Regions from separate parts of the Chromobacterium haemolyticum genome, predicted to be linked through region 1. Evidence: predicted binding sites of a transcription regulator. Region 1 holds the regulator's gene; each other region holds the start of a gene.

Region 1 (4,209 bases):
GTTCCACCATGATGAAGTCGCCGTCGAAGGAAAGCAGCCCCAGTTGCTGATATTCGCGGATCTGCGGCAACTCTTCCGCAAAGTACTCGGCGAAGTTGATGCCGTGAATTTCCTCCAGCGCTTCCACGGACAGCGAGAAACGGCACATCAGACCCTGGATGATGCTGCGACGAAGGATGTCGTCATTGTCCAGCGTCAGCCCGCGCAGCACCGGCAGATGGCCGCTGTCCAGCGCCGCGTAGTAGCTGTCCAGATCTTTGGCGCTCTGACTGTAGCAGGGGCCGACCTTGCCGATGGAGGACACGCCAAGGCCAATCATGTCGCAGTCCGCATGCGTGGAATAACCCTGGAAATTGCGCTGCAGCCGGCCCTGGCGCAAGGCGGAGGCCAGTTCGTCGTCCGGCTTGGCGAAGTGATCCATGCCGATGAACACATAGCCGGCGTCGGCCAGGCGTTGCACCGAGTCCTGCAGGATGTCCAGCTTGGTTTCCGGCGACGGCAGATCGGCCTCGTTGATGCGGCGTTGCGGCATGAACACGGTGGGCAAATGGGCGTAGTTGTACAGCGCCAGCCGGTCCGGTCCTATGGCGATCACTTTGTCCAGCGTGCGACGCACCGATTCACGGGTCTGCAAGGGCAGGCCGTAAATCAGGTCGACGCTGACGGACTTGAAGCCGGCGTCGCGCGTCGCCTGGATCACCTCTAGAGTTTCCGCTTCGGACTGCACGCGGTTCACCGCCTGCTGCACCGCGGGCTCGAAGTCCTGAATGCCGACGCTGATGCGGTTGAAACCTAATTCGGCCAGCTTGAAAATTGTAGCTGCACTGACTTTGCGCGGGTCTATTTCTATGGAATACTCCCCCTCCTTCAAGAACTCGAAATGAGTCTTGAGCAAGGTCATCAATCGTTCCAGTTGCGCGTCGGACAGGAAAGTCGGGGTACCGCCGCCGAAATGCAGCTGTATCACCTGCTCTCGGCGCCCCAGACAGGAGGCGACCATCTGGACTTCCTTTTCCAGGTAGTCCAGATACAAGTCGGCTTTGCCGCTATCCTTGGTGATGATCTTGTTGCAACCGCAGTAGTAGCAGATAGTGTTGCAAAAAGGTATATGAGCGTACAATGATAAAGGTTTCCGGTTGGCGCCGATGCTGCGCTGCCGTAGCCAGTGGATGTAGTCTCTTTCGGCAAAACCCGGCGTAAAGCGATCTGCTGTCGGGTATGACGTATATCTAGGACCTGTCCCGTCGAGGCGTTCAATCAGAGCGCGGTCGAATTCAAAATGGGCAGGAGAAAATGGGTGGGTGGTCTTCATGTCGTATTTGGATGGCAAAACCTCTGGTGGACTGGTAAATTTGCGGAAATCCTGCGAATTTCGCTTTGATAAGGGTCAAGCTTCGTCGCAAGCTTGTACTAAACATGCCATGTCCGATCAGAACCATATCTCTTTGCATAACCTGAAGGTCTCCTGCTCCAACTGCAGCCTGAAGGAACTCTGTCTGCCAGTGGGGCTCAACCGCGAGGAACTGACCCAGCTTGACGCAGTGATCCGTCAAAGCCGCCGTTTGAAGCGCGGCGAGTACCTGTTCCGCAGCGGCGAGGGCTTCCGCTCGCTGTTCGCGGTGCGCACCGGCTTCTTCAAGACCAGCGTGGCCAGTCAGGACGGCCGCGAGCAGGTGACCGGCTTTCACATGTCCGGCGAACTAATGGGCTTGGACGGTATTTCCGCCAATGTTCACGGTTGCGACGCCATCGCGCTGGAGGATAGCGAGGTGTGCGAGTTGCCGTTCAGCCGCATGGAGAGCCTGGGCCGCGAAATTCCCACCTTGCAGCACCACTTCTACCGACTGATGAGCCGCGAGATCGTTCGCGATCAAAATGTAATGTTGCTATTGGGCAACATGAAGGCGGAAGAACGCCTGGCCGCCTTCCTGCTCAATTTGTCCCAGCGTCTGTCCACCCGCGGCTTCGCCGCCAATGATTTCATCCTGCGCATGAGCCGCGAGGAAATCGGCAGCTTCCTGGGGTTGAAACTGGAAACCGTCAGCCGCACGCTGTCCAAGTTCCAGCAGCAAGGCTGGATCACGGTCGATCACAAGCACATCCAGTTGGTGATGGTGGATGAGTTGAAGGCGCTGATTTCCGGCTGTGCTCACGCCAACGGTCATTGATCCCGCCGCTTCTACGGAGCCGCGAAAGACGTAAGAGCGTGTTTATGATCTCGCGAGACAAGAGGAGGTCAGACGAAAACGGCTGAGAAAGCGGATCGTAAACAGGTTCTTAGAGCCAGTTGAAAATCTAGCGAGCAAGAGCGAGACAAGGCGAAAACCGCTGAGAAAGCGGAATGTACATAGTGGTACATGAGCATTTCGAAGCGGTACTCACCGTGGGGCGTATCACGAAGCGCAGCAGATTATGAACAGCCTCTTAGGCAAGCCATGAGGCTTGCCTTTTTCATTGCGGCGGCGCGCAGTCCGCGATTTGCCGCAACAAGCGCGACAACGGCGCTTCTTGAGGCCATCCCGGCGGAACGGCGAAGCCTCGCGCCACTTCATGCCAGTCGCCGTCCGGGCCGGGTTGCAGTTCGGCAAGCAATTGCGGTGCCTCTGCCTGTTCCAGCCGCGCGCGCAGTTCCGCCGCATCGGCGGTGTGTTCCCGCGAGAGGCGCGCAGGCGCCAGCCAACTGAGCCTGGGCAGCCAGGCCCAGCGGGAGTCCGCGTTCAACGCAGGCCAGTCGCCGCGCAGCGGCCAGTATTGCCCGTATAGCGGCAGGGCGCCGGGCGGCGGTTCCGGCGAGGTGTCTTGAGCGTGGAACAGCCAACCGCTGAGCCGGGCGCCGACCGCGCAGCCGGCAAAGCCTTCCGGCAGCGTCGCTTGCGCCGCGGGGTGACGGGATAGACGCAGCTGGGTCTGCAGCTTATGGGCTTTCAGCGCCCAGGCGTCGCGCAGGCTGGGGCCGGTCAGCGTATCGGCGCTGCGGCCCAGCTGCAGGTAGAACTTGCTGGCGGCTTCCAGGTGCAGCGGTTGGCCGTCCAGGCGCAAAAGGAAGTCGAATTCTCCGACGGTGCGGCCGTCTGGACCGCGCACAGGCAGATTGCTGGCGACTAGTTCGATGTGCGGCGCCAAGCGGAACCAGAACGATAGCAAGCGCTCGGCGTAATGACCCAGGCGGCGGGTGGGCTGGCGCGCCAGCCAGTGCCGCAGCTCGGCGGGATGAGCGTCCAGCGCTTGCAGCAGCGCCGGGCCGTCGGGGCCCAGCAGCCGGTGCGGCGGAATGTCCGCGCCGCTTTTCCAGGGAGAGGGCGCGGTGAGAAGAAAAGCCAGATCGCGCACCGCCGGATGCGCGTAGGGCAGGGTGAACGGCGGCTTATTCGCCATTCGGTCCGGGCGCGTCGCGACGGACTTCGCCGTCGGCAGCACGCTGCACCTGTTTGAGGAAGCCGCGCAGGATGTCGATCTCCTCGCGCAGCAGGCCGGCGCGGTTGAATAGGGTGCGCATCCGGCGCATCATCCGCTCGCTGTTGCGGCGGCGGAAGTAGCCGATCTTGTCCATGGTCTGTTCCAGATGGCCGCAGAAGCCCTCCACCTCGCCCAGCGCCGCCGCGTCGCTGTCGGCGCGCAGATAATCGACGTCCACGCCGGTGTGACTGAACAGCTCGTAGGTCATAACCTGCACCGCCATTGCCAGATTCAGCGAGAAGTAGTCCGGATTGCCGGGGATGGTGACCAGACGGTTGCACTGCTCGACTTCTTCGATCGACAGGCCGAAGGTTTCGTTGCCGAACACCAGGGCCACTTGTTCGCCGTCGCGGGCGCGGGCCACTAGTTCAGGCGTGGTTTGCCGCGGGGTGGACAGCGGGGTGGTCAGCTCGCGGCGGCGGCTGGTCAGCGCGCAGGCGATGGTGACGTCTTGCAGCGCCTCGGCCAGGCTGGGCACCACGGTGGCGTGTTCGAGAAGATCCACCGCCCCGGAGGCCAGGGTATTGGCTTCATCGCTGGGAAACACTTTGGGTTCAACCAGATAGAGCCGGCTCAGGCCCATGGTCTTCATTGCCCGGGCGGCGGAGCCGATATTGCCGGGGTGGTTGGGGCGAGCCAACACCACGCGAATGTTTTTCAGAAAATCAGGTACTTGGGGTTTATTCATCAGCAGTTTCACATTAAAATAGCCGGCTTATCGAAAAAGCCCGCGCGCCGTTTTGCGCGCAAGGC
Region 2 (4,209 bases), 2.2 Mb from region 1:
TCCACCCACTTCACCCAGTGGCGCTTCTTGTCCACCATGCCCTCGCCCACCTTGTTGCCGTTGGAGAGCAGCACCGGGAATTTGTGCTTGTCCGCCATGATGGTGGTGGTGAACTTGGCCATCACGTCGGGACGGTCCAGGTAATAGGTGATTTTGCGGAAGCCTTCCGGCTCGCATTGGGTGAACAGATTGCCGTTGGACGCGTACAAACCCATCAGGCTGGTGTTGGCCGCCGGGTCGATCTCGGTCTCCACCTCTAGGATGAAGCTGTCGGGCACGCCGCGCACGGTCAGTTGTTCGTCGGCCAGCGCGTAGCCGCTTTCGTCCAGGCGCTCTCCGTCCAGCGTTACCGCCACCAGCGCGGCACTGCCGTCCAGCACCAGATCGTCCTGGCGCGCGGCCTTGTCGTTGCGGGTCACCACCAGGCGCGCATGCACGCGGGTGGCGTCGTCTTCGATGTCGAAGCTCAGATCGACCCGGTCGATCAGAAAAGCGGGGGCTGCGTAATCGTTGCGATACTTGACTTGCGGCTGTTGAGCCATGTCTACGTCTCCTTCGATGCCGGCTGCGCCGGTCTTGGCTGGAGGGGAACCGCGCCGGGGAACGGCACCGTCCCGATGAATGTTAGCGGCGCAGCCACCGGGCGCCGTCGTCCTGCAACAGCAACCGGCAGGCGTCGGCAGGCGCGGCTTGCAGCTCCACTTGCGCGCTGATCAGTTCGTCGCGGCGGAACCAATGCAGTTTAAGCTTATCGCCCGGCTGATAACGCGCCAGCGCCTTGTCCAGATCCACCGCTTTGAGCTTGTCTATCGCCACGATCACGTCGCCGCCGGACAGGCCGGCGCTTTGCGCCGCGCCGCCGTCGTAGACATTGAGCACACGCACGCCCTGGGCCTCGGCCACAGCCTTGACCCCCAGGCTGGCCGGCGCAGGCTTGCCGCTCAGCGCCAGACCGCCACGGTCGCCGGCGTTGGCCGCCGGCTCGAAGCGCAGCTCCACGCCCTGGGCCGCCAACAGTTCGGCCAGCGGCAGGGGCTCAACGCCGCGCAGCGCGCGATCGAAAAAGGCCTTGAGATCCAGGCCGGTAACGGCCTGCGCCTGTTTTTCCCACTCGTCCTCGGCCAAACCCTTGCCGTCGTCCAGCCACTTGCGCCACAGCGCCCGCATCACATCGTCCAGCGACTGACGGCCCTGGCTGTCGCGGCGTATGGTCAAGTCCAGCGCCAACGCGGCCAGCGCGCCCTTGGTGTAATAGCTGACGATGCTGTTGGGGCTGTTTTCGTCTTGCCGGTAATATTTGGTCCAGGCTTCGAAACTGGATTGCTCCAAGGTCTGCTTCAGGCGGCCGGCGCCGCGCTCCACGCCGCTGATGGTTTCCGCCAGCAGGCCCAGATAGCGCTTTTCATCGATCAGACCGCAGCGCACCAGGCTCAGGTCGTCGTAATAGGAAGTGATGCCCTCAAAGGCCCACAACAAACGGGTGTAGCCTTCCTGGTTCAGATCATAGGGCGTGAACGCCGCCGGCTTCATCCGCTTGACATTCCAACTGTGGAAGTATTCGTGGCTGATCAGACCCAACAGTTTCAGATAGCCGTCGCCGATCTCCTCAACGCCCTGTTGCGGCAAATCGTCGCGGTTGGCCACCAGCGCGGTGGAAGCGCGATGCTCCAGACCGCCGTAGATGTCTTTGCCGACGAAAAGCATGAACACATAGCGCTCGAACGGAGCCGGCTCGCCAAACAATTTGATCTGGTATTCGCAAATTTTCTTGGTGTCGCGCGCCAAGCGCTTGAGGTCGGCGCGGAAACGACCGGAGACAACGAATTCGTGCGGTACGCCGCAGGCTTTGAAGCTGACTCGCTCGAAGGCGCCCAACTCCACAGGATGGTCGATCAACTCGTCGTAGGAAGCCGCCTGATAGCCGCCGAAGCCGGTTTTCTTGTCCGCGCCGCGCGCCGGCAGACTGGTCGCCACTTTCCAATCGGCGTAGGCCTTGCCTTCCGGCGGCAGGATCTCCACCGCGCAGGCCTCGTTTTCATAGCCGTCCACCGCCAGGAAAACGCTGCTGCCGTTATAGAAGCCGCGCTCCGCGTCCAGATACGCTCCGCGCACGGACAGATCAAACGCATAAACTTTATAGCGCAGAACCAGCACGCCCTTGACCGGCGCGGCTTGCCAGCTGTTTTTTGTCAACTGGACCAGCTGCACCGCTTTTCCCGCGGATTCCGCGCGAATTTCCACAATATGCCTGGAGAACTCCCGGATCATGTAACTACCGGGAATCCAAGCCGGCAAGGAGAAAATCTGGCCGTTCTTTGCGGGTTTGGAAACGGTCAGGACGACCTCGAAAAGATGCGCCTCAGGGGCGCGGGGACATAGGGTGTAGCGGACGGAAACGGTCATGATCTGCCTGCAATCGTTGCAAAACCTTCTTATTTTAGCACTTGCCGCGGGTAAACGCTGCGTTTTATGACATCTTGATCCAGGTCAAGAAGGCTGGGCCGCCAGACAATACAATCTCGCCAGTAGCAACAGTATTTGCAAGAACTGTCACGCTCGCTTGAGACATAAATAAAGACAAATGGGAAAGCGACATCCCCGGCCGTCCAAACTGGCCCGATATGGGTAATTGATTTAGAATGCCGGGTTAACTAAATGGGGAAATTGCGCTGTCGCAATACGGGATGAACTGCTAATACAGACATCAGTACCGCTGCGATCTGGGTCAAGCGCTTGATTTTAATAAAAGTCGTTTTCCCTACGGCTTCGTCTGGATACAGTCACATCAGTACAGATTGGGACAGTCGCCCGGACTTCAAGCCGTCGATTAGATATGTCACGTTCTGAGTTAGCAACCTTGGAGAAAACCCTAAATGGAAACGCAATCCACTTATAACTATAAGGTGGTGCGCCAATTTGCCATCATGACCGTCGTGTGGGGCATTGTCGGCATGTTGGTGGGCGTCATCATTGCGGCCCAACTGGTCTGGCCCGATTTGAACTTCGGCCCATGGTTCCACTTCGGCCGCCTGCGCCCGCTGCACACCAATGCGGTCATCTTCGCCTTCGGCGGCTGCGGTTTGTTCGCCACTTCCTACTACGTAGTGCAGCGTACCTGTAACGTCCGGCTGATCTCCGACAAGCTCGCCGCCTTCACCTTCTGGGGCTGGCAACTGGTGATCGTGCTGGCCGCCATCACCTTGCCGCTGGGCCTGACCACCAGCAAGGAGTACGCCGAGCTGGAATGGCCGATCAAGCTCCTGATCGCGGTGATCTGGGTTGTTTACGCCATTGTTTTCTTTGGCACCATCGCCATCCGCAAGGTCAAACACATCTACGTGGCCAACTGGTTCTACGGCGCCTTCATCCTGGCCGTGGCCCTGCTGCACATCGTCAACTCCGCCTTCGTGCCGGTGTCGCTGTGGAAATCCTACTCCGCCTACTCCGGCGCCGTGGACGCCATGGTGCAATGGTGGTACGGCCATAACGCCGTGGGCTTCTTCCTGACCGCCGCCTTCCTGGGCATGATGTACTACTTCATCCCGAAACAGGCTGGCCGTCCGGTTTACTCCTACCGCCTGTCCGTAGTGCACTTCTGGGCGCTGATCTTCACCTATATGTGGGCCGGCCCTCACCACCTGCACTACACCAGCCTGCCGGACTGGACCCAATCCGTAGGCATGGTGTTCTCCCTGGTGCTGCTGGCCCCGAGCTGGGGCGGCATGATCAACGGCATCATGACCCTGTCGGGCGCTTGGCATAAGCTGCGCACCGACCCAGTGCTGAAATTCCTGGTGGTATCGCTGTCCTTCTACGGCATGTCCACCTTCGAAGGCCCGATGATGTCGATCAAGACCGTCAACGCCTTGTCTCACTACACCGACTGGACCATCGGCCACGTGCACTCCGGCGCGCTGGGCTGGGTGGGCTTCATCACCATCGGTTCCATGTACTACCTGATTCCCCGCCTGTTCGGCCGCGAATCCATGTTCAGCCTGAAGCTGGTTGAAGCCCATTTCTGGCTCGCCACCGTCGGCGTGGTGCTGTACATCGCCGCATTGTGGATCTCCGGCGTGACCCAGGGCCTGATGTGGCGCGCGCTGAACCCGGACGGAACCCTGACCTACGCTTTCGTTGAGGCGGTCAAAGCCACCTATCCGTACCACTTCGTGCGTCTGCTCGGCGGCTTCCTGTACCTGCTCGGCATGT
Region 3 (4,209 bases), 1.8 Mb from region 1:
CCGGCGCTGCAGTAGATGCGGGTTGTGGCAGTAGTCGCAGCGCCAAGGGCAGCCAGCTAGGAAGACCACCGCGCATAGCTTGCCCGGCCAGTCGCAGCTGGAGAACGGCGTTAGCCCGCCGATGCGGGCTGCTGCGGGGTCAGCGGCGCGCATGTTCACTGAAGCAGACCCGTTCGTCGAATTCTCCCCGCTTGCCGATATTGAAGGACTGCACTGGGCGGTGATAGCCCATCACACGGGTCCAGATTTCGCAGCGGGTGCGCTGCTCGTCATTGAGCGGGGCGGCGTCTTGGCCGGGGATGAGGGTGGGAGGAGTCATGGGCTTTCCTTTCTTAAAGGGCTTATGAAGACTGGCGCGCCAGCAGTTCCGCGTCGCAGCGCGGGCAGAATTCGTGGTGACCGGACAGATAGCCGTGCTTGGGGCAGATCGAGAAGGTGGGGGTTACTGTGATATAGGGCAGGCGGAAGCGGGACAGCGCGCGCCGCACCAGTTCGCGGCAGGCGTCGGCGCTGCTGACCGCCTCGGTCATATAAAGGTGCAGCACGGTGCCGCCGGTGTATTTGCGTTGCAGCAGTTCCTGACGTTGCAGGGCCTCGAACGGGTCGTCGGTGAAGCCCACCGGCAATTGGCTGGAGTTGGTGTAATAAGGATGAGCGTCGCTGCCGGCTTGCAGGATGCCGGGATAGCGTTTGCGGTCTTCCTTGGCGAAGCGGTAGGTGGTGCCTTCCGCCGGGGTGGCTTCCAGGTTGTACAGGTGGCCGGTGCTTTCCTGGAACTCGACCATGCGCTGGCGGATGTGGTCCAAGTAGTCGCAGGCCAACTGGTGGCCCTCGTCGCTGGTGATGTTGATGCGATCGGCGCTGAAGTTGCGGATCATTTCATTGATGCCGTTGACGCCTATGGTGCTGAAATGATTGCGCAGCGAGCCCAGGAAGTGACGAGTGTAAGGGTAGAGGCCGTCGTCGATGCGCGCTTGCACTTCGCTGCGTTTTTTCTCCAAGGCGTCGCGGGACAACTCTAACAAGCGGTCGGTTTCGGCCAGCAGCGCGGCGTAGTCGCCGGCGAAGCGGTGGCCCAGACGCGCGCAGTTGATGGTGATCACGCCGACGGAGCCGGTTTGTTCGGCGCTGCCGAACAGGCCGTTGCCGCGCTTGAGCAGTTCCCGCAAGTCCAGTTGCAGCCGGCAGCACATACTGCGCACCATCTGCGGCTCCAGGTCGGAGTTCACGAAGTTCTGGAAATAGGGCAGGCCGTATTTGGCGGTCATTTCGAACAAGAGATCGGTATTCTCGCCGTGCCAGTCGAAGTCGCGGGTGATGTTGTAGGTGGGGATGGGGAAGGTGAAGGAGCGCCCCTTGGCGTCGCCGGCCAGCATCACTTCGATGTAGGCGCGGTTGATCATCGCCATTTCGCGTGCGCAATCTCCGTAGCGGAACGGCATTTCCTCTCCGCCCAGCACCGGAATCTGCTCGGCGATGTCGTCTGGGCAGGTCCAGTCGAAGGTCAGGTTGGTGAACGGGGTTTGGGTGCCCCAGCGGCTGGGCACGTTGAGGTTGTAGATCAGTTCCTGGACGCACTGGCGCACGTCGGCGTAGCTCAGCCCGTCTTTTTTGACGAAGGGGGCCAGGTAGGTGTCGAAGGAACTAAACGCTTGGGCGCCGGCCCACTCGTTTTGAAGGGTGCCGAGGAAGTTGACGATTTGGCCGCAGGCGGAAGACAGATGGCGCGGCGGCGCGGATTCCACCTTGCCGGGAATGCCGTTGAAGCCATTTTGCAACAGGGTGCGCAGCGACCACCCGGCGCAGTAGCCTGACAGCATGTCCAGATCGTGGATGTGCAGATCCCCCTGGCGGTGGGCAATGGCAACTTCCGGCGCCAGCACCCGCTCCAGCCAGTAATTGGCGGTGAGTTTGCCGGCGATGTTGAGGATCAGGCCACCCAGGCTGTAGCCCTGGTTGGCGTTGGCGTTGACCCGCCAGTCGGCCCGGTCCAGATATTCGTCGATCGCGGAGATGGCATCCACCATGGCGGCGGGCGCGGAAGCTGTGCTCATTTCTATATCTAGTGAAGTTATCGAATTGGCGACACTATAAATTGTGTTTTACGGGCTGTGTGGCCGAGGTGGCGATAACTTGACGCGGATCAAGCGCGGTGTTTTTGGGCTGCGGCTGCGCTTGCCAGGCCGGTGAAATGAGTCGTTGAACGCGATTATCGTGTTGTTTGCGGCGACGCATGGCTTATGCTGGATGGGTGCCGTCGTGCAGCCGATGCCGCTCCGCTGCGATCATCGTTGCTCCTGCGGCATATTGTTGCCAACTTGATGCTGTTTCATTGAGTCTGTTGCAACAAACTCATGGCATTCAGCCCGGATCAGGTGCATACTTGGATTGCATAGAAAATAGGGCGATGTATTTTCAAGCAAGCTGTAATAACTATATGACAAAGTGCGCTCCGTGAGCGGTGCAGCGGGGAAGCTGCGGTCGGTTCTGTTCCTGGCGTGGATTTGTCCATGAAGATGCATTCACAACAATTTGCAAGTTCTTCTTTAATCATTAGAGGGTATGGTGTACCCTTTTTAAAGATATACTACTTAATAATGTTATCAGCATTGTCAAATCCAGGGCGTCCGTCCGGGCGTGAAGGGTAGGCGATGCCGAGCCTGGAACATCCCTGATTATGGACACCTTAAAAGCATTGATGGTCTTCATGACCACGGCGGAAAACGGCAGTTTCTCCGACGCCGCGCGCAAGCTGGGCGTATCGCCGGCCGCTATCAGCCAGAGCATCGCCCGGCTGGAGCAGGAACTGGAGGTTCGCCTGTTCAACCGCACCACGCGCCAATTGACGCTGACCGAGGACGGGCGCCGTTTCTACGCCCAGTGCCGCGGGCCGGTGAACAATCTGGATTCGGCTATCAATCAGTTGAAGGCCAGCCGCGACGAGCCGGCCGGTCATCTGCGGGTCAGCATGCCCAACTCCTTTGGCCGGCGTTTCATCTTGCCCATCATGGGCGAGTTCTGCGAGCGCTATCCCAAGGTGCGGGTCTTCTTCGGCCTGGACGACCATTTCAGCGATTTGATCGAGGACGGCTACGATGTGGGCGTGCGTTCCGGCATGATGCCGGACAGCCGCATGGTGGCGCGCAACTTGGCCCAGATGCCGCTATACGTGGTGGCGTCGCCGGGGTATTGGGATTTGCATGGCCGTCCGAGCGCTCCGGAGGAGTTGAGCAACCACGATTGCATCAATTTCCAGTTCCCGACTTCCGGCCGCCTGTTCAAGTGGGAGTTCGATCGCAAGGGCGAGCGGATTCCGTTGGAGGTCAACGGCACTTACACGCTGAACGAGATGGAGGCGGTGGCCGAGCTGGCGCGTCTGGGCATGGGCGTGGCCCAGTTGCCGGGCCATGAAGTGGTGCATCTGATCCGTTCCGGCGAGCTGGAGCCGGTGTTGACCGATATGGTGTCGCTGGAGCGCTCGATTTACATCTGCTTCCCGCATCGCGATCACATCGCGCCGCGCACACGGGTGTTCGTTGATTTCGTCGTGGAGAAATTGGCGGATCATCCGGACATCATGGCGGATCTGCCGGGCCTGGATTTGAGCGCCAAACGCAAGGCGGCTCAGAAAAACTCAGTCTGATCCCGTCTCCGCTTCATCCGAAAGCCAGCGCTCGCGCTGGCTTTTTTGTTGTCTTTTTACCGCTGAGAGCCATCCTTTCTCCCAGGTGTTGTTAAATATAATGAGCGCGTGTATTGTGTTTTTATACCAATCATGAACGGACGCCACGCGTTCGCTTTGCCAAGGAGACAGCTATGAACGCGCCGGCCCGACAAGAACATACCCGCTCTTATTACGCCGCATCGGCCAATCCGGCGCCGGAGCGCCCGTCCTTGCAGAGGGCTTTGCAGGTCGATGTCTGCGTGATCGGCGCCGGCTACACCGGCTTGTCCGCGGCGTTGCATTTGGCGGAGCGCGGTTATCAGGTGGCGGTGCTGGAGGCGGCGCGGGTGGGCTGGGGCGCATCGGGCCGCAACGGCGGCCAGATCGTCAACAGCTATAGCCGCGATATGGATGTCATCGAGCGCCGGCACGGCAAAGCGGCGGCCGAGGGGCTGGGCGCGATGGCGTTCGAAGGCGGGCGCATCATTCGCGAGCGCATCGAGCAGTACAACATCCAGTGCGATCTGAAAAACGGCAATGTGTTC

What was found. Region 1 encodes FNR, which switches genes on or off when oxygen is low (the NO sensors DNR and NnrR bind a similar motif). Its sites were predicted from a motif close to TTGATNNNNATCAA; they were not measured.
Region 2: the regulator FNR is predicted to act here: its motif matches at 2,478-2,491, upstream of GYH29_RS03960 (M61 family metallopeptidase).
Region 3: the regulator FNR is predicted to act here: its motif matches at 2,134-2,147, upstream of GYH29_RS02335 (ribonucleoside triphosphate reductase).

The regions. Positions count from the first base shown of each region.
Region 1 is NZ_AP019312.1:3,972,125-3,976,333, reverse strand. Features, by position in the region: gene hemN (oxygen-independent coproporphyrinogen III oxidase) at 1-1,312, opposite strand, end outside; gene fnr (fumarate/nitrate reduction transcriptional regulator Fnr) at 1,422-2,168, shown strand; gene GYH29_RS18205 (DUF1853 family protein) at 2,452-3,375, opposite strand; gene GYH29_RS18200 (RNA methyltransferase) at 3,365-4,144, opposite strand.
Region 2 is NZ_AP019312.1:878,517-882,725, reverse strand. Features, by position in the region: gene pepN (aminopeptidase N) at 1-542, opposite strand, end outside; gene GYH29_RS03960 (M61 family metallopeptidase) at 625-2,403, opposite strand; gene ccoN (cytochrome-c oxidase, cbb3-type subunit I) at 2,874-4,209, shown strand, end outside.
Region 3 is NZ_AP019312.1:495,671-499,879, forward strand. Features, by position in the region: gene GYH29_RS02325 (anaerobic ribonucleoside-triphosphate reductase activating protein) at 1-153, opposite strand, end outside; gene nrdD (anaerobic ribonucleoside-triphosphate reductase) at 140-319, opposite strand; gene GYH29_RS02335 (ribonucleoside triphosphate reductase) at 342-2,054, opposite strand; gene GYH29_RS02340 (LysR family transcriptional regulator) at 2,678-3,643, shown strand; gene GYH29_RS02345 (NAD(P)/FAD-dependent oxidoreductase) at 3,817-4,209, shown strand, end outside.